Regions from separate parts of the Pantoea sp. sgz302252 genome, predicted to be linked through region 1. Evidence: predicted binding sites of a transcription regulator. Region 1 holds the regulator's gene; each other region holds the start of a gene.

Region 1 (5,859 bases):
GTGGTGGATGCCGTAGCACGCAATGGTAGCTTCAGCGCGGCAGCGCAGGAACTGCATCGCGTGCCTTCTTCGGTCAGTTATACCGTGCGTCAGCTGGAAGAATGGCTGGCGGTGCCGCTGTTTGAACGCCGTCATCGCGACGTGGAATTAACGCCAGCCGGGGTCTGGTTTCTGAAAGAAGGGCGCTCTGTTATCAAAAAAATGCAGATCACTCGCCAGCAGTGCCAGCAAATTGCTAACGGCTGGCGCGGTAATCTGGCGATTGCTGTCGATAATATTGTCAGGCCAGAGCGAACCCGACAGCTGATTGTCGATTTTTATCGCCACTTTCAGGATGTGGAGCTTTGTGTCTTTCAGGAAGTGTTCAACGGCGTGTGGGATGCGCTCTCCGATGGCCGCGTGGAGCTGGCAATTGGCGCAACGCAGGCGATCCCTGTCGGCGGACGTTATGCGTTCCGCGACATGGGAATGCTCAACTGGAATTGTGTTGTGTCCAGCCGTCACCCTTTGGCGCAGATGAAGGGGCCGCTAAGCGACGATGTGTTGCGCAACTGGCCTTCGTTGGTGCGCGAAGACACCTCTCGTTCATTGCCAAAACGCATTACCTGGCTGCTGGATAACCAAAAGCGCATTGTGGTGCCAGACTGGGAATCTTCAGCAACGTGTCTTTCTGCAGGCTTATGCGTTGGGATGGTGCCAGGGCATTTTGCTCGCCCATGGATCGACAGTGGGGAGTGGGTGGCTCTAGAACTGGAGAACCCGTTTCCGGATGCGGCTTGCTGCCTGACCTGGCAACAGAATGATATGTCACCGGCGTTAACCTGGCTGCTGGACTATCTGGGGGACAGTGAAACGTTAAATAAGGAATGGTTGCAGGAGCCGGCATAACCGGCTCCTGAGTCCGATCACAAATCGCTAACGAGTAAAGCGTTGTTATCCAAAAAAACAAGGAAAATCAATTTATTGATTTTCGGCTGCTCACCACGAAGAAGGAGAAACCACGCTTTTTCCTTCTTTGTCAGCAACTTGAGGAGCCGGCATAACCGGCTCCTGACTCTTAACGGCGGTAATCGCGGAATGGACCGTCGGCGACAGAGCGGCGCTCGATCAAACGAGGATGCACCTCAATTGACTGCGACTCTTCGCGCTTGTTAACGATGCGGTCCAGCAGCATGTCAAACGCCGCTTCACCCAGTGAATCTTTAGGCTGGTGAATGGTGGTCAGCGCAGGGGTAAAGAAGCGCGCGTTGCGCACGTTATCGTAGCCAATCACGGAAATGTCCTGCGGAACGCGCAAGCCCATTTCATCGGCGGCGCACAGTGCGCCCATCGCCATGATATCGCCGCCGCAGAAGACGGCAGTAGGGCGTGGCTGTTGCGCAAGGATTTGCTGCATGGCGCGGTAGCCGGATTCAGGCTCGAAATCACCCTGCACAATCCAGTTTTCCGGGATCTTAACCTGCGCTTCTTCCATGGCTTTCATAAAGCCTGCCAGACGACCCGCGCCGGTATTGCGCTCCATAGGGCCTGGGATCACGCCAATATCACGGTGGCCGCGTTCAATCAGATAACGACCAGCCAGATAGCCGCCCTGGAAAGCGTTATCGTTAACGGAGTCAGTGAAGTCCGCTTTTGATTCGCCCCAGTCCATCACCACCATCGGAATATGGCGATATTCTTCAAGCATATCGAGCACGGATTGCGGGTATTCAGAGCACATCACCAGCAGGCCATCGACGCGTTTTTGCGCCATCATCGACAGATAGGCACGCTGTTTTTCCAGGTTGTTCCAGGCATTCCCCAGAATCAGGGTATAGCCCTTTTCGAAGCAGTTTTTCTCAACGGCTTCGATAATTTCCGCAAAATAGGCGGCTTCGCTGCTGGTTGCCAGCAGACCAATGGTTTTGGTGTGGTTCACTTTCAGGCTGCGAGCCACGGCGCTTGGGGAGTAATGCAGCTCTTTAATGGCCGCCCATACCGCGTTGCGGGTCTCTTCCGCAACGAAACGCGTCTTGTTAATTACATGTGATACAGTTGTAGTGGAAACGTTTGCGCGCTTCGCTACATCTTTAATTGTTGCCATTCGCTCTCACTCCAGACCCTTTCCTTACGCCTGATTATCGACACGAAAACGTTTGCCTTTACACACCCTGAGTGCAATTCATTTCAATTGCGGTACGCCGGGAAACAACACAGGACGACGGGAGGGGGTCAATGGCTGCTACGCTTTTAAATTAGCGTGGAATTTTGTCTGATTCTGAGGCAAAGGGAAAGAGAAAAATCGTTATGGGCCGAAAACCTGGAAGATTTTTACGCTTAACTGTGCAAAAATGAGCAAGCTCACTTTTGTTGTGGGGATTAAAAGGAGAAAAATTGATGAGTACCGACCTGAAGCTCTCGTTGATGACGACCGTTTTTGCCCTGGGTGTGATCATCATTGGCGCACTGACCGCAGTCCTGCACTGATTTACGCGGAGGAGGCCCGCGCCTCCTCCGTGACGCCCTTCCTTAGATTGTTATCAATTTCGCAAAAATCTTTTGCCATTTCGTTCACTTTTGTTTTTTTGTGATTGATGTCATGCTTTTGACTTCTGCTGTCGCGCCATCACTTCAGGATGGCTTACCGGAGTCACAACATGAAAATCAACTTTCCCCTGCTGGCACTGGCAATCGGGGCTTTTGGTATTGGCACCACGGAATTCTCTCCGATGGGGCTGCTGCCCGTTATCGCTAAAGGGGTCGATGTCTCCATTCCTGTCGCGGGGATGCTGATCAGCGCGTATGCCATCGGCGTGATGATTGGTGCGCCGCTGATGACGTTGCTGCTGTCACATCGTGCTCGCCGTAATGCACTTATCTTCCTGATGGCGATTTTTACCCTCGGCAATGTGCTCTCGGCCATCGCACCGGATTACACCATGCTGTTGCTTTCTCGCATCATTACCAGCCTTAATCATGGCGCTTTCTTTGGCCTTGGGTCGGTGGTGGCCGCAAGCGTAGTGCCGAAACATAAACAGGCCAGCGCCGTCGCGACCATGTTTATGGGCCTGACGATTGCCAATATCGGCGGCGTTCCTGCTGCCACCTGGCTGGGTGAAACCATCGGCTGGCGTATGTCATTCCTTGCAACGGCGGGGCTGGGTGTGGTGGCGATGGCGAGCCTGTGGTTCTCCTTACCGAAAGGCAGCAGCGGTGAGCGTCCGAACGTGAAGCAGGAACTCTCTGTGCTGGTACGCCCTCAGGTGCTGACCGCTTTACTTACCACGGTGCTTGGGGCAGGGGCGATGTTTACGCTCTACACCTATATTGCGCCGGTACTGCACACCATTACTTCTGCCTCTCCTTTGTTTGTGACGGCGATGCTGGTGTTGATTGGCGTAGGCTTCTCTATCGGTAACTACCTTGGCGGTAAATTTGCTGACCGCTCTGTCACCGCAACGCTGAAAGGTTTCTTGCTGCTGTTGATTGCGGTCATGGTCGCTATCCCGTGGCTGGCGCAAAGTGAAGTGGGCGCGGCTGTCAGCATGGTGGTTTGGGGCGCGGCGACCTTTGCTGTAGTGCCACCGTTGCAGATGCGTGTTATGCGCGTTGCGCACGAAGCGCCAGGGCTTTCTTCATCCGTTAACATCGGAGCATTCAATCTGGGGAATGCGTTGGGTGCAGCAGCAGGCGGCGCAGTCATTTCTGGCGGTTTGGGCTACAGCTTTGTCCCTGTGATGGGGGCGATTATCGCCGGGTTGGCATTAATGGTAGTGTTGTTTAGCGGCCGTCGTCAGCCAGAAGAAGTTTGTGCCAGTCAGTAAGTTAACGCCCGGCGACCGTCGTCGCCGGGCAAGGCATTACGCCGCCAGGTTTTTGGCAACGAATTCCCAGTTTACCAGCGCCCAGAAATGTTCGAGGTAGTTCGGACGGGCGTTACGGTAGTCAATGTAGTAAGCGTGTTCCCACACATCAACGGTCAGCAGCGGCTTCGCGTCAGTGGTCAGCGGTGTACCTGCGTTAGACGTGGAGACAATCGCCAGTTTGCCATCTGCTTTTTTCACAAGCCATGTCCAGCCAGAACCGAAGTTCTTGATAGCGGCATCGGTGAACTGCGCCTTGAAGTCAGCAAAGCTGCCGAAGCTGGCATTGATGGCTGCAGCCACTTCACCGGTCGGTTCGCCACCGGCATTGGGTGCCAGGCAATGCCAGTAGAAGGTGTGATTCCACACCTGAGCCGCGTTGTTGAACACGCCTGCTTCAGAAGTGCGCACGATCTCTTCCAGCGTTTTACCTTCAAACGCGGTGCCCTTGATCAGGTTATTCAGGTTGGTGACATAGGTCTGGTGGTGTTTGCCGTAATGGTATTCCAGCGTTTCAGCGGAAATGTGTGGTGCCAGTGCGTCTTTCGCATACGGTAATGCAGGTAATTCAAATGACATTGCTTCTCTCCCTATTGTTCTGACTTATGAATCAATAACCCTGTATTGAGTAGGGATAGGGTAGCAAATTAAAAGAAATGGCAAAAGAGGAACTTACCCTGTCGGCTGGCGACAGGGCAGGGATCAGCGGATGGTTTTAGGCGTCATCACGCGGCGAGCGCCGACGTAGTGGTTTGCCCAGTAATCTTCGCTGAGGGAAGTGATTTGAATGTCCCGGCCGGTACGAGGTGACTGAATGAATTTGCCGTTGCCAACATAAACGCCAACATGGTCGGCAGTGCCGCGACCGCGAGTACGGAAGAACACCAGATCGCCACTTTGCAATTCGCCACGATCAACCGCACGGGCATCACGCAGGTGATACATTTCATTGGCGGTACGTGGGATACGGAATTTCACCAGATCTTTATAGGCGTAATACACCAGACCGCTGCAATCAAATCCAGTGCGAGGAGAAGTGCCGCCCCAGCGATACGGCTTACCAATCTGGCCCATCAGCTTGTTCATTGCGGTTTTCTGCGCTTTCTGCACGCGAGTTTTATGCGCATCGGCGATGGTCTGCGGCTTCACTTCTTCATTCACACACTTCTTCTTATGGCCTTTACGCACGGTGCATTTCTGTACCATTTTTGCCGAAGCAGTTTTTAACGCGGCGCTGTGCATGCGGCGGGTTGAAGTGGTTTTACTGCTGGAGGAAGTGCGTTTGCTTTGAACCGGGGCTGTAGACTTCAGGCTGCTGGTTTTTTTCTTGCTGGTATTTTTTGCGGTGGTTTTGCTTTTATTACTGGCCGTTTTCTTTTTACGGTCCGTATCTTTCGCCTGATGGGACTTTTGAGATGCAGATGAACGCGCCTGCTCTGACGCATGCGACAAAGGCGTAATGGACAACGATGTAAACAGTAAAGCACAGAGCGTGATAGAGATTTTATTTACCCGCGCCACCCAGCGTTCCTCTGTGAATCAGGCATAAAACAGTCATGCCTGGGTATGATTGACAAAACGCTTCGATTTTAATGCATAAAAACCGCGATTGTTAATAGACTTTTTGTATCGGATGCACTGTTTCGTTAGCGACTGCAAAAAAATGCGTCAAAGTCGACATAAGGTGGCTGGAAAACACTCAGAATTACCAGGTGTTTGCTGATAAAGACACATTTTTAAGGCAACTTCACGGCACCGGATGTAAAATACAGTTGAGTGAACAAAATGTTATTTTCTGACTAAGGGGTTGGCGTTACACTGACCGACTCCGGTTATAAAAAGAAGTTTAAGGAAGCAAGACAATGAGTACGACTCTTGAGAAAATCCAGGCCCAAATCGCAGAAAACCCCATCCTTCTGTATATGAAGGGGTCTCCAAAGCTGCCAAGCTGTGGTTTCTCTGCTCAGGCGGTTCAGGCGCTGTCAGCTTGCGGCGAGCGCTTTGCTTACGTTGATAT
Region 2 (5,859 bases), on a different contig from region 1:
AGGTCGCTCATGTGAACGTCGATAGCATCAAAGCCCGCGCGATGGAACGCCGCTGCCATTTCAACATGAGAGTTCACACCCTGCTCACGCAGGACAGCCACTCTCGGACGTGCGCCTTTGGCAATATACGGCGCAGCCACATCTTCGTTGATGTCGAAGGAAAGCTTCACATTGAGGCCCGGATCGTTGTCGTTACGCTTAGCTTCGTGCTCTTGATCGGCACACTCCGGGTTGTCACGCAGGCGTTGCATCTGCCAGGTCGTTTCCGCCCACCACATACGCAGCGTGGTGCGGCTTTCGCTGTACACCGGATGGCCGTTCGCGGTGATCACAAAGCGATCGCCTTTCTCGGCCTGACCCAGGTAGTGCACGCAATCCGCCAAACCGTGGGAAGCGAAAATGCCTTCAACGAGCGCACGATCTTCGGCACGAACCTGAATCACACCGCCGAGCTCTTCGTTAAACAGCGCGGCCAGGCGATCTTCACCCAGCGCGGCGATATCCACATTCACGCCGCAGTGACCGGTAAAGGCCATTTCAGCCAGCGTGACCAGCAGACCGCCGTCTGAGCGGTCGTGCCAGGCCAGCAGTTTACGTTCTGCCACCAGCACCTGCATGGCGTCCCAGAAGCCTTTCAGCTGTTCGACGCTGCGAACGTCCGCGGTTTTATCCCCTAACTGGCGATAAACCTGAGCCAGTGCCGTTGCGCCCAGTGCGTTATGGCCTTTGCCGAGATCGATAAGCAACAGCGCGTTGTCTTCAGTGGAGAGCTCTGGCGTCACGGTGCGACGCACATCTTCAACACGTCCGAAGGCGGAAATGACCAGTGACAATGGCGATGTCATCTCACGCTGCTCACTGCCTTCCTGCCAACGGGTTTTCATCGACATGGAGTCTTTGCCGACCGGAATGGTCAGACCCAGTGCCGGGCACAATTCTTCGCCCACTGCTTTAACAGCAGCGTAGAGACCCGCGTCTTCACCCGGATGCCCGGCTGCGGCCATCCAGTTTGCCGACAGCTTGATGCGCTTCAGGTCGCCAATCTGGGTACCTGCAATGTTGGTCAGCGCTTCACCCACGGCCAGACGAGCGGATGCCGCGAAATCGAGCAGAGCAACCGGAGCGCGCTCACCCATCGCCATCGCTTCGCCGTAATAGCTATCGAGGCTGGCGGTGGTCACCGCGCAGTTAGCGACCGGAATCTGCCACGGGCCAACCATCTGATCGCGAGCCACCATGCCAGTGACGCTGCGGTCACCAATGGTCACGAGGAACGTTTTTTCCGCTACCGTTGGCAGATGCAGAACACGCCTCACCGCATCGGCAAGCGTGATGCCCTGGCGGTCCAGTGCTTCACCGTTCGCGGACAGGGTTTCCACATCGCGAGTCATTTTCGGCGTTTTGCCAAGCAGAACGTCCAGCGGCAGGTCGATAGGCTGGTTGTCGAAATGCGTATCGTTGAGGCTCAGGTGCATCTCTTCGGTGGCTTCACCGATAACCGCATACGGCGCGCGCTCACGACAGCACAGCTCGTCAAACAGCGGTAACTGTTCCGCTGCCACCGCCAGCACGTAACGTTCCTGAGATTCGTTACACCAGATTTCCAGCGGGCTCATGCCTGGCTCATCGCTGAGGATATCGCGTAGTTCGAATTTGCCGCCGCGCCCGCCGTCGCTCACCAGCTCTGGCATGGCGTTAGACAGGCCACCCGCGCCCACGTCGTGGATAAACAGAATCGGGTTCGCTTCACCCATCTGCCAGCAGCGGTCGATCACTTCCTGACAGCGACGCTCCATTTCTGGGTTATCGCGCTGCACGGAAGCGAAATCGAGATCCGCATCAGACTGACCGGAAGCCATGGAAGACGCCGCTCCACCGCCCAGCCCAATGTTCATTGCCGGACCACCGAGGACGATCAGCTTCGCGCCGACGTTGATCTCGCCTTTCTGCACGTGATCGGCGCGAATGTTGCCGATCCCGCCTGCCAGCATGATCGGCTTGTGGTAGCCGCGCAGCTCTTCGCCGTTGTGGCTGTTGACCTTCTCTTCGTAAGTACGGAAGTAGCCGTTCAGCGCCGGGCGGCCAAATTCGTTGTTAAACGCCGCGCCACCCAGTGGGCCATCGGTCATGATGTCCAGGGCAGTGACAATACGATCCGGCTTGCCGAAATCTTCTTCCCACGGCTGCTCAAAGCCTGGAATGCGCAGGTTCGAGACAGAGAACCCAACCAGACCCGCTTTTGGCTTAGCGCCACGCCCGGTTGCGCCTTCATCACGAATTTCGCCACCGGAGCCGGTCGCCGCGCCCGGCCACGGGGAAATGGCGGTTGGGTGGTTGTGGGTTTCCACTTTCATCAGGATGTGTGTGGGTTCCTGGTGGAAGTCATAGCGCAGGCCGTCGCGATCCGCGTAGAAACGCCCGACGTCAGAGCCTTCCATCACTGCCGCGTTGTCTTTATAAGCAGACAGGACGTGATCCGGCGTGGTCTCGAAGGTGTTCTTGATCATCCTGAACAGCGACTTCGGCTGCTGTTCGCCGTCGATGACCCAGTCGGCGTTAAAAATCTTGTGGCGACAGTGTTCTGAGTTCGCCTGAGCGAACATGTAGAGCTCGATGTCGTTCGGGTTGCGGTTCAGGGTGTTGAACGCTTCGTGCAGATAGTCGATTTCATCTTCTGCCAGCGCCAGACCCAGACGCAGGTTGGCTTCGACCAGAGCCTGACGCCCCTGCCCCAGCACATCGACGCTGGACACCGGCGCAGGCTGGTGATGAGCAAACAGATTTTCCGCGTCTTCCAGTGCCCCGAAGACGGTTTCCATCATCCTGTCGTGCAACTCAGCGGCCACGGTAGCCCACTGTGTTTCGCTCAGTGTTGAGGCATCCACGTAATACGCGACACCGCGCTCAAGGCGAACAATCTGGGCCAGGCCGCAGTTGTGGGCGATGTCGGTTGCTTTTGAAGACCAGGGAGAAATGGTGCCAGGGCGGGGGGTGACGAGCAGGAGCTTTCCGGCGGGAGTATGGCTGCTGAGGCTTGGACCATACTGCAGCAATCTTGCCAGGCGGGTGTGTTCCTCTTCTGAGAGCGGTGCGCTCAGTTCGGCAAAATGCACGTACTCGGCGTAAATATTGCTGACCGGAAGGTTGGCTGCCTGAAAGCGTGCCAGCAGTTTGGTAATACGAAATGCAGACAGTGCAGGCGAACCACGCAGAATTTCCATCATAAGTCTCTCGTCTTCTGGGTTTCAGTGTGCGCAATGGCGGAAAACGGGCGCCATTATAGAGCATCCTGGGCGGCGACGTAACCGTTTGCGTAGAAATAAAATGACCGCCCCGTTTTTATCACCAGGTGCGACAAAGACGACGAAGAGGTTGCCAACTGCCGCATTGTTACGCAAAATGCCGCTCATTCTGTCGTGCCCCTAAACGTTAACATGGTAACTATTGCCTGAGATTGCTCTCATCACAGAGAATTAACTAATTGAAAAAATTAAAGATTAATTATCTGTTTATCGGCATTGTCACCCTGCTACTGGCAGCGGCGCTTTGGCCTTCTGTTCCCTGGTTCAGTAAGCCAGAGAACCGCATCGCGGCCATTCAGGCTCGCGGTGAGCTGCGCGTCAGTACCATTCTTTCCCCTCTGACCTTCGCCAGCATCAATGAGAAAGACTACGGTCTGGACTACGAGATGGCCCAGCAGTTTGCCGACTATCTGGGCGTTAAGCTCAAAGTCACCGTACGCCAGAATATCAGCCAGCTGTTTGACGATCTCGATAATGACGATGCCGATATGCTGGCCGCCGGGCTGGTGTACAACAGCGAGCGCGTGAAAGACTATCAGGCAGGTCCTGCCTACTATTCTGTTTCCCAGCAGTTGGTCTATCGCAAAGGCAATTTGCGCCCACGCACACTGGCGGATATCACGGCTCAACAACTGACTATCGCCCCAGGTCACGTCGCCATTATCGACCTGCAAGCGCTGAAAGCGAAAAAGTACCCTGACCTCGGCTGGACAGTCGATGACAAACGCGGCAGCACGGAACTGATGAACGACGTGATTGACGGGAAGCTCGATTACACCATCGCTGATTCCGTTGCGATTAGCCTGTTCCAGCGCGTTCACCCGGAACTGGCCGTAGCGCTGGATATTACCGACGAACAACCCGTCACCTGGTTTAGCCTGAAAGATAGCGACAACACCCTGCCTGCGGCGATGCTCGACTTCTTCAATAACATTAATGAAGACGGCACGCTGGCGCGCCTGGAAGAAAAGTACCTCGGTCACGGCGATGATTTCGATTATTTCGATACGCGCACTTTCCTGCGTGCGGTCGATAACGTCCTGCCCGATGTTCAGCCGTTATTCCAGAAATACGCTCAGGAAATAGACTGGCGCCTGCTGGCAGCCATCGCCTGGCAGGAATCGCACTGGGACCCGCAGGCAACATCACCGACAGGCGTGCGCGGCATTATGATGCTGACCAAAAACACCGCGCAAAGCCTGGGGCTGACGGACAGAACCGATGCGGAACAAAGCATTAGCGGCGGGATGCGTTATCTGCAAGACATGATGGAAAAAGTGCCGGACACGGTACCGAAAGATGAACGCATCTGGTTTGCGCTGGCGGCCTATAACATGGGTTACGCACATATGCTGGATGCGCGAGCGTTAACGGCAAAACAAAAAGGCAATCCGGACAGTTGGGCCGATGTGAAGCAACGCTTGCCGTTACTCAGCCAGAAGCCTTATTACAGCCGCCTGACGTACGGCTATGCACGCGGGCACGAGGCTTATGCTTATGTGGAAAACATTCGTAAGTATCAAATAAGCCTGGTGGGGTATCTGCTGGAGAAAGAGAAGAAAACGGCGCAGGCACTGGAGTTTGCACAGGACTACCCCGCCGTTCATCCTGATGAGCTGAATCACACCAGCCTCGGCATTTTGCCTTTCATTTCACTTCAACCGGACCAGCGCAATGGTCAGATTGAAGTGAAGCATAACAAAATGCTGGTTGGCCTGACTCAGCGCTAAGAGGACTGGCTGCGTTTGAGGGCTTTTTTCTGTTCGCGACGCTGACGGAAGAAATCACTCAACATGGATGAACACTGCTCTGCGAGCACGCCTTCGGTGATTTCCACACGGTGGTTCATGCCGGGATGATGCAGCACATCGATAAGCGACCCCGCAGCCCCCGTCTTCGCATCACGCGCCCCAAACACTAAACGACCAATACGGCTGTGAACCATCGCCCCGGCACACATCACGCAAGGTTCAAGCGTCACATAAAGCGTTGCGTCAATCAGACGGTAATTTTGCAGCACCAGGCCCCCCTGACGCAGGGCCATAATTTCAGCGTGAGCGGTAGGATCGTGACGGCCAATCGGGCGATTCCAGCCTTCACCTATCACTTTATTGTTGTGTACCAGCACAGCGCCAACCGGCACTTCCCCTTCATCCCAGGCACGTTGGGCCAACGTCAGCGCATGGCGCATCCAGTCATTATGGGTAAATTCAGTGTCGGACAAGGTGGCTACTCCGTTTGAAAAGCGGCGCATTATACACAGCGCCAGGGGTTTGCACTATTCAAGTTGCTGCAAACGCCCCTCTGGCGTCACTCGCCATCTGTGCTCGCAGAAATAGAGCAGCGGGTTGTCCTGATTGCTGTCGCTGTAGCCACTGTACAGGCGTAGTGGCGTGCCAATGTTCTGTTCGAGCTGGGCGACTTTTTCATGCCCAAGACAGCGCAGCGTCAGCACCCAACCGCCGTAGCGGCGTTCCATCAGGCTGGCAATCAGATTCACTCGTGGCAGCCAGGGCGTATCGAAATAAACCTGTTCAACCAGCGGCTTTGGCGAGCC
Region 3 (5,859 bases), on a different contig from region 1:
AACATTACGTCGCCATTGTCTGCCACATAAGCGTGACCGCGAGCGATAAGCTTTTCGGTGATCTCAATGATCTCATGAATGTGGTGCGTAGCGCGCGGCTCATTGTCCGGACGCAGGATATTCAGGGCATCAAAATCTTTGTGCATTTCGGCAATCATGCGATCGACCAGCGCCACAAAGTCTTCGCCATTTTCATTAGCGCGTTTGATGATTTTGTCGTCGATATCGGTGATGTTACGCACGTACTTCAGCTGGTAGCCCAGGAAACGCAAATAGCGGGACACGACATCAAACGCGACAAAAGTACGGCCGTGGCCAATATGACAGAGATCGTAAACGGTAATACCACACACGTACATGCCGACTTCCCCGGCATGAATAGGTTTGAATTCCTCTTTTTGGCGCGTCAGTGTATTAAAGATTTTTAACATTGAAGATTCCATGTAAACGTGTGTGGTCGTAAACGGCGTATTCTACCTGTAATTCAATCCGGAAGCAGCACGCATTGCAAGGTGATCCAACCTTACGGTTATGCTATAACAAGCCCCTATACGTGACCCGTCAGCGGGTATTCGCACCACTCTATCGTAACAGGATGCAAAAATGGTTACTTTCCACACTAATCACGGCGATATCGTTATCAAAACCTTTGATGATAAAGCGCCTGAAACAGTTAAAAACTTCCTCGACTACTGCCGCGAAGGTTTTTACAACAACACCATTTTCCACCGCGTTATCAACGGCTTTATGATTCAGGGCGGCGGCTTTGAGCCAGGCATGCATCAGAAAGCCACCAAAGATCAGATCAAAAACGAAGCGAACAATGGCCTGAAAAACACCCGTGGTACGCTGGCGATGGCCCGTACTCAGGCGCCACACTCTGCCACCGCACAGTTCTTCATCAACGTGGTTGATAACGACTTCCTGAACTTCTCTGGCGAGAGCCTGCAGGGTTGGGGTTACTGCGTATTTGCTGAGGTCGTCGAAGGCATGGACGTGGTTGATAAAATTAAAGCTGTCGCAACAGGCCGCAGCGGCATGCACCAGGACGTGCCAAAAGAAGACGTTATCGTCACAAGCGTGACCGTCAGCGAGTAATCGTGGCGACACTCTTTATTGCAGATTTGCATCTGCACACAGAAGAACCGGCGATCACCGCCGGTTTTCTGCGTTTTTTACGCGGTGAAGCGCGCACAGCCGATGCGCTTTACATTCTGGGCGACCTGTTTGAAGCCTGGATTGGCGACGACGATCCCGAACCGCTGCACCGTGAAATCGCCAAAGAGATCAAAGCGCTGGTCGATTCCGGCGTGCCCTGCTCCTTCATCCATGGCAACCGTGATTTCCTGCTCGGTAAACGCTTCGCGCGTGAAAGCGGCATGACGCTGCTGCCGGAAGAGCAAGTGTTAGATCTTTACGGGCGCAAAGTGTTGATCATGCATGGCGATACGCTGTGCACAGACGACACCGGCTATCTGGCCTTTCGCACCAAAGTGCATCAGCCCTGGCTTCAGGCCCTGTTTCTTGCTCTGCCGTTATTTATCCGCCGTAAAATCGCCGCCAAAATGCGTAATGGCAGTAAAGCTGCCAACAGCCATAAATCGATGGCCATCATGGACGTGAACCCGCAAGCCGTGGTGCGCATGATGGAAAAACATCAGATGCAGTGGCTCATTCATGGGCATACCCATCGCCCGGCGGTTCACCCGCTTACAGCGAATGGCCGACCTGCAAAGCGAGTGGTGTTAGGTGCGTGGCATGAAGAAGGGTCGATGGTCAAAGTGACCACCGACAGCGTCGAGCTGATCGCGTTTCCGTTCTAATCAGCCGCGATCGTCTTTCGGGCCGAGGAAATAAAAGCCAAACGGCAGTGAACCGATGATGGTGAACATGATGCTGTAAATGGCCGCCCACGCGCCCTGAATAAAGAACATGCCCACATTCCAGTTTTCCATCGGCAGATTGTACTGATCCTCTACGCCCTGAAACGTCACCTTAGTCACCACTGTCACGGCAATCAGAAAGACAATCGCGACAGCGGTCAGAAATTTTTTCCCTTCCGGGGTGCGAAGAATGTGTTTCAGCATACGCTCTCCTCGTGGTTATGCTGCGCTGCGGTGCTTCCGCAGTCATTTAGTCGGCAAGGTAACAACTCCAGTGGCAACTTTACCGTATTTCTGGTCTCGTTGCGGTAAATTTACAGCGGCTAGCACATCAGAAATGTGTGCATCCCGCTTAGCCACTTTTCTGCTGGTTGCTGGCGGCCGCAACGGTCTTGCGAATGGTCTTTGTCAGAACTAAAATCAAAGCTTGTAAAATGAGGCTCAGAGCATGGCAAAACAGAAAGAGCAAGATCCGATCACGAAAACTCAAATTCTCCGAACCGTTGCCAGTTCAACTGCGATCGAAACGGGTAATTCTGTACAGAAAATAGAGCAACAGCTTAAACGTTCTCAGGCGAAGGTTAAGGCTATTGGTCTTGCACGCTAATCCGGCAATATATCATTCACGAGTTGCATCATAGGCTTGTAGTTCCCTGATACGCCCGCCTGAATCGCTTTGAAGTAATACTCTTTGTGTTTATCCCACAAGCTATAATCCAGCAGGCTCCACCCCGCCTGAACCGACAGGCTGTCACAAAGTAGCCGTGATAAGCGTCCATTGCCTTCCCTGAAAGGGTGGATCAAAATAAATTCCACATGGCTTTCAGCCAGATAGCGTACGAATTCTGAGCGTGATAAAGATTTCAATGTGCCAGTCCGTGACAAATACTGCCGATCATACCCGGTAATCAGCTGAGGAATTCTGTCTGCCGCTGCAAAGTGAAAGCCGTCCTTAGTCAGATTGGCATGACGCAATCTCCCTGCCCAGTCATACACATTTCCCAGCCATTGGCGATGCCAGTCGCGGATCTGCTCAAAAGCCAGCGGCACAGATAGCGGGTCAGTAAGAAAAAGTTGTTCGTACAGCATCATTAGTAGGCCTGACTCAAGTGACTCCATTTCCTGCTCATCGATGATCCCCAGCTTATTGGCAAGCACAAGACCGCCAGAGCCTGACTGATAGCGCTCCTCCGCTGAATAAAGGTCATATTTTGACAAGCCCTACCTCCGTACTCTGCTCTCGCTGATCGCTGATGACCCGGCCCATCCGGGGCCCGGTAAACATACTACAGCGGAGATACATGGTGCCCCGTCCGCATTCGGCCATTTTACGCAACGGTAGTCATAATAAAGTCCCATATACCCAGATTGCTGACAAAGAAGGAAAAAGCGTGGTTTTTCCTTCTTTGTGGTGAGCAGCCGAAAATCAATAAATTGATTTTCCTTGTTTTTTTATTCGGTACCCTATGACAAATCTCATTCGTTAGAGGTTTGTCATCAGTCCCATATACCCTTTATATTTTCTCAGCACATCCACGTAATCCTGACCGCGCAACCGTTTTCCTTGCCGATTTTCCATGCTATTCTCTGTGGCCTTCAAAGCAGTGTGTTCCACACCCACAGGAGTTTTAAGACGCATGTCTTCCCGCAACAATCCGGCGCGTGTCGCCATCGTGATGGGGTCCAAAAGCGACTGGGCTACCCTACAGTTCGCCGCTGAAATCCTCGATACCCTGAACGTACCGCACCATGTGGAAGTGGTTTCCGCACACCGCACACCCGACAAACTGTTCAGCTTCGCCGAAAGCGCAGAAGAGAATGGCTATCAGGTGATCATCGCCGGAGCTGGTGGTGCTGCACATTTGCCGGGCATGATTGCCGCGAAAACATTAGTCCCAGTTCTGGGTGTGCCTGTGCAGAGCGCAGCGCTGAGCGGTGTCGACAGCCTTTACTCCATCGTCCAGATGCCACGCGGCATTCCGGTTGGCACGCTGGCGATTGGCAAAGCAGGTGCCGCTAATGCCGCCCTGCTGGCGGCGCAAATCCTCGCCACTCACGACAGTGAATTACACCAGCGCCTGGCGGACTGGCGGAAAGCGCAAACTGATGAAGTGCTGGACAATCCAGACCCACGGGGTGCGCAATGAAACAAGTTTGCGTCCTTGGCAACGGTCAATTAGGCCGAATGTTGCGCCAGGCTGGCGAACCGCTGGGTATTAGCGTTTGGCCTGTCGGGCTGGAAGCTGATCCCGAAGCCGTGCCCTTTCAGCAAAGCGTGATCACCGCAGAAATTGAGCGCTGGCCAGAAACGGCACTGACTCGCGAGCTGGCGCTGCATAAAGCGTTTGTGAACCGCGACGTGTTCCCGATCATCGCTGACCGTCTGACGCAAAAGCAGTTGTTCGACAAGCTGGGGCTCGCTACCGCGCCGTGGCAGTTGCTGGCCGATAACGCAGAATGGCCTGGCGTGTTTGAGCGTCTGGGCGAACTGGCGATTGTGAAGCGTCGCACAGGCGGATATGACGGCCGCGGGCAGTGGCGTTTACACGCCGATGAAACCGATCAGCTTCCTGCCGATTGCTATGGCGAATGCATTGTTGAGCAAGGGATCAACTTTAGCGGTGAAGTTTCGCTGGTAGGCGCACGCGCCCACGATGGCAGCACGGTGTTCTACCCTCTGACCCATAACCTGCATCAGGACGGCATTCTGCGTGTCAGCGTAGCGTTCCCGCAGGCCAATGCTCAGCAGCAATCACAGGCTGAAAGCATGCTCACGGCCATTATGAATGAGCTGAACTATGTGGGCGTGATGGCGATGGAATGTTTTATTACACCATCAGGATTGTTGATTAACGAACTGGCCCCGCGTGTGCACAACAGCGGACACTGGACGCAAAACGGCGCATCCATTAGCCAGTTCGAGTTGCACTTGCGCGGTGTGACAGACTTACCGCTGCCGCCGCCAGTGGTCAACAGCCCGTCAGTGATGGTCAATCTGATTGGCACTGACCTGAACTACAACTGGCTGAAGCTGCCGCTGGTGCATCTGCACTGGTATGACAAAGAAGTGCGCCCGGGTCGCAAAGTCGGTCACTTAAACCTGAACGACAGTGACACCGGCCGTTTGAGCGCCACGCTTGAAGCGCTTATTCCCCTGCTTCCGCCGGAGTACGCCAGCGGGATCGCATGGGCACAAGCAAAACTGAAATAAGCGCACCGGAACCTGCATTTCAGGGATGAATGCAGGTTCCCGCGGTTCCCGCCAGCGTTTCATCCAGACGCGATAACGCGCCAATCCACGCAGGTTTTCCTTTCCGACGAACGAAGCCGCTCACCGCAGCCACTTTGGGCCCCATTGATCCATCGTTTTTGGCGAAAGACGCTAACGCATCCGGCGTGGCTTCTCGAATAGCTCTCTGCGTTGGCGTACCCCAGTTTTCATACACCGCATCCGCATCGGTCAGGATGACAAGACCATCAGCATCAATCTGCTCCGCCAGTAATGCCGCCGCCAGGTCTTTATCGATGACCGCCTCCACTCCTTCGCCTTGCGTTGTCACAGGTACTCCGCCGCCACCGCAGCAAATCACGACCTGCCCGGCATTCAGCAACTGGCTAATCGCTTCGCTCTCTTCAATTTTCAGCGGATGCGGCGAAGCCACCACGCGGCGTAAATATTGCCCGTCACGCTTCATCTGCCAGCCGTATTCTTTCTCAAGCGCCGCCTGCTGTTCCGGGGCATAGACCGGGCCGATAAATTTCTCTGGTTCAAGAAACGCCGGGTCGTCTTTTGAAACCCGAACGCGAGTCATCACGCTGACCACTTGCGGCATCCCGGGCTGCTGGCGCAAACAGGTCACCAGCATCGACCCAATCATGCCCTGGCTTTCCGCCACCAGCACATCCAGCGGCCACGGCGCAACATCGCGATAAGCCAGATTTTGCAAAGCCAGCAATCCCACCTGGGGGCCGTTAC

What was found. Region 1 encodes PurR, which represses purine synthesis genes. Its sites were predicted from a motif close to CANGCAAACGTTTGCNTG; they were not measured.
Region 2: purL (phosphoribosylformylglycinamidine synthase) is a predicted target of PurR. The motif match lies at 3,299-3,316, and genes of this name have one in related genera.
Region 3: purE (5-(carboxyamino)imidazole ribonucleotide mutase) is a predicted target of PurR. The motif match lies at 3,432-3,449, and genes of this name have one in related genera.

What each region holds. Positions count from the first base shown of each region.
Region 1 covers NZ_JBLFJW010000004.1:69,419-75,277, reverse strand. The annotation lists gene punR (DNA-binding transcriptional activator PunR) at 1-888, shown strand, start outside; gene purR (HTH-type transcriptional repressor PurR) at 1,058-2,083, opposite strand; gene ACLW56_RS04485 (YnhF family membrane protein) at 2,377-2,466, shown strand; gene ACLW56_RS04480 (MFS transporter) at 2,637-3,803, shown strand; gene sodB (superoxide dismutase [Fe]) at 3,840-4,421, opposite strand; gene ACLW56_RS04470 (C40 family peptidase) at 4,545-5,363, opposite strand; gene ACLW56_RS04465 (Grx4 family monothiol glutaredoxin) at 5,705-5,859, shown strand, end outside.
Region 2 covers NZ_JBLFJW010000040.1:5,522-11,380, forward strand. The annotation lists gene purL (phosphoribosylformylglycinamidine synthase) at 1-3,224, opposite strand, end outside; partial or broken gene mltF (membrane-bound lytic murein transglycosylase MltF) at 3,449-4,922, shown strand; gene tadA (tRNA adenosine(34) deaminase TadA) at 5,029-5,526, opposite strand; gene yfhb (phosphatidylglycerophosphatase C) at 5,581-5,859, opposite strand, start outside.
Region 3 covers NZ_JBLFJW010000007.1:149,757-155,615, reverse strand. The annotation lists gene cysS (cysteine--tRNA ligase) at 1-431, opposite strand, end outside; gene ppiB (peptidylprolyl isomerase B) at 604-1,098, shown strand; gene lpxH (UDP-2,3-diacylglucosamine diphosphatase) at 1,101-1,823, shown strand; gene ACLW56_RS07735 (DUF2534 family protein) at 1,824-2,087, opposite strand; gene ACLW56_RS07730 (hypothetical protein) at 2,332-2,490, shown strand; gene ACLW56_RS07725 (Fic/DOC family protein) at 2,487-3,101, opposite strand; gene purE (5-(carboxyamino)imidazole ribonucleotide mutase) at 3,521-4,030, shown strand; gene purK (5-(carboxyamino)imidazole ribonucleotide synthase) at 4,027-5,094, shown strand; gene ACLW56_RS07710 (carbamate kinase) at 5,114-5,859, opposite strand, start outside.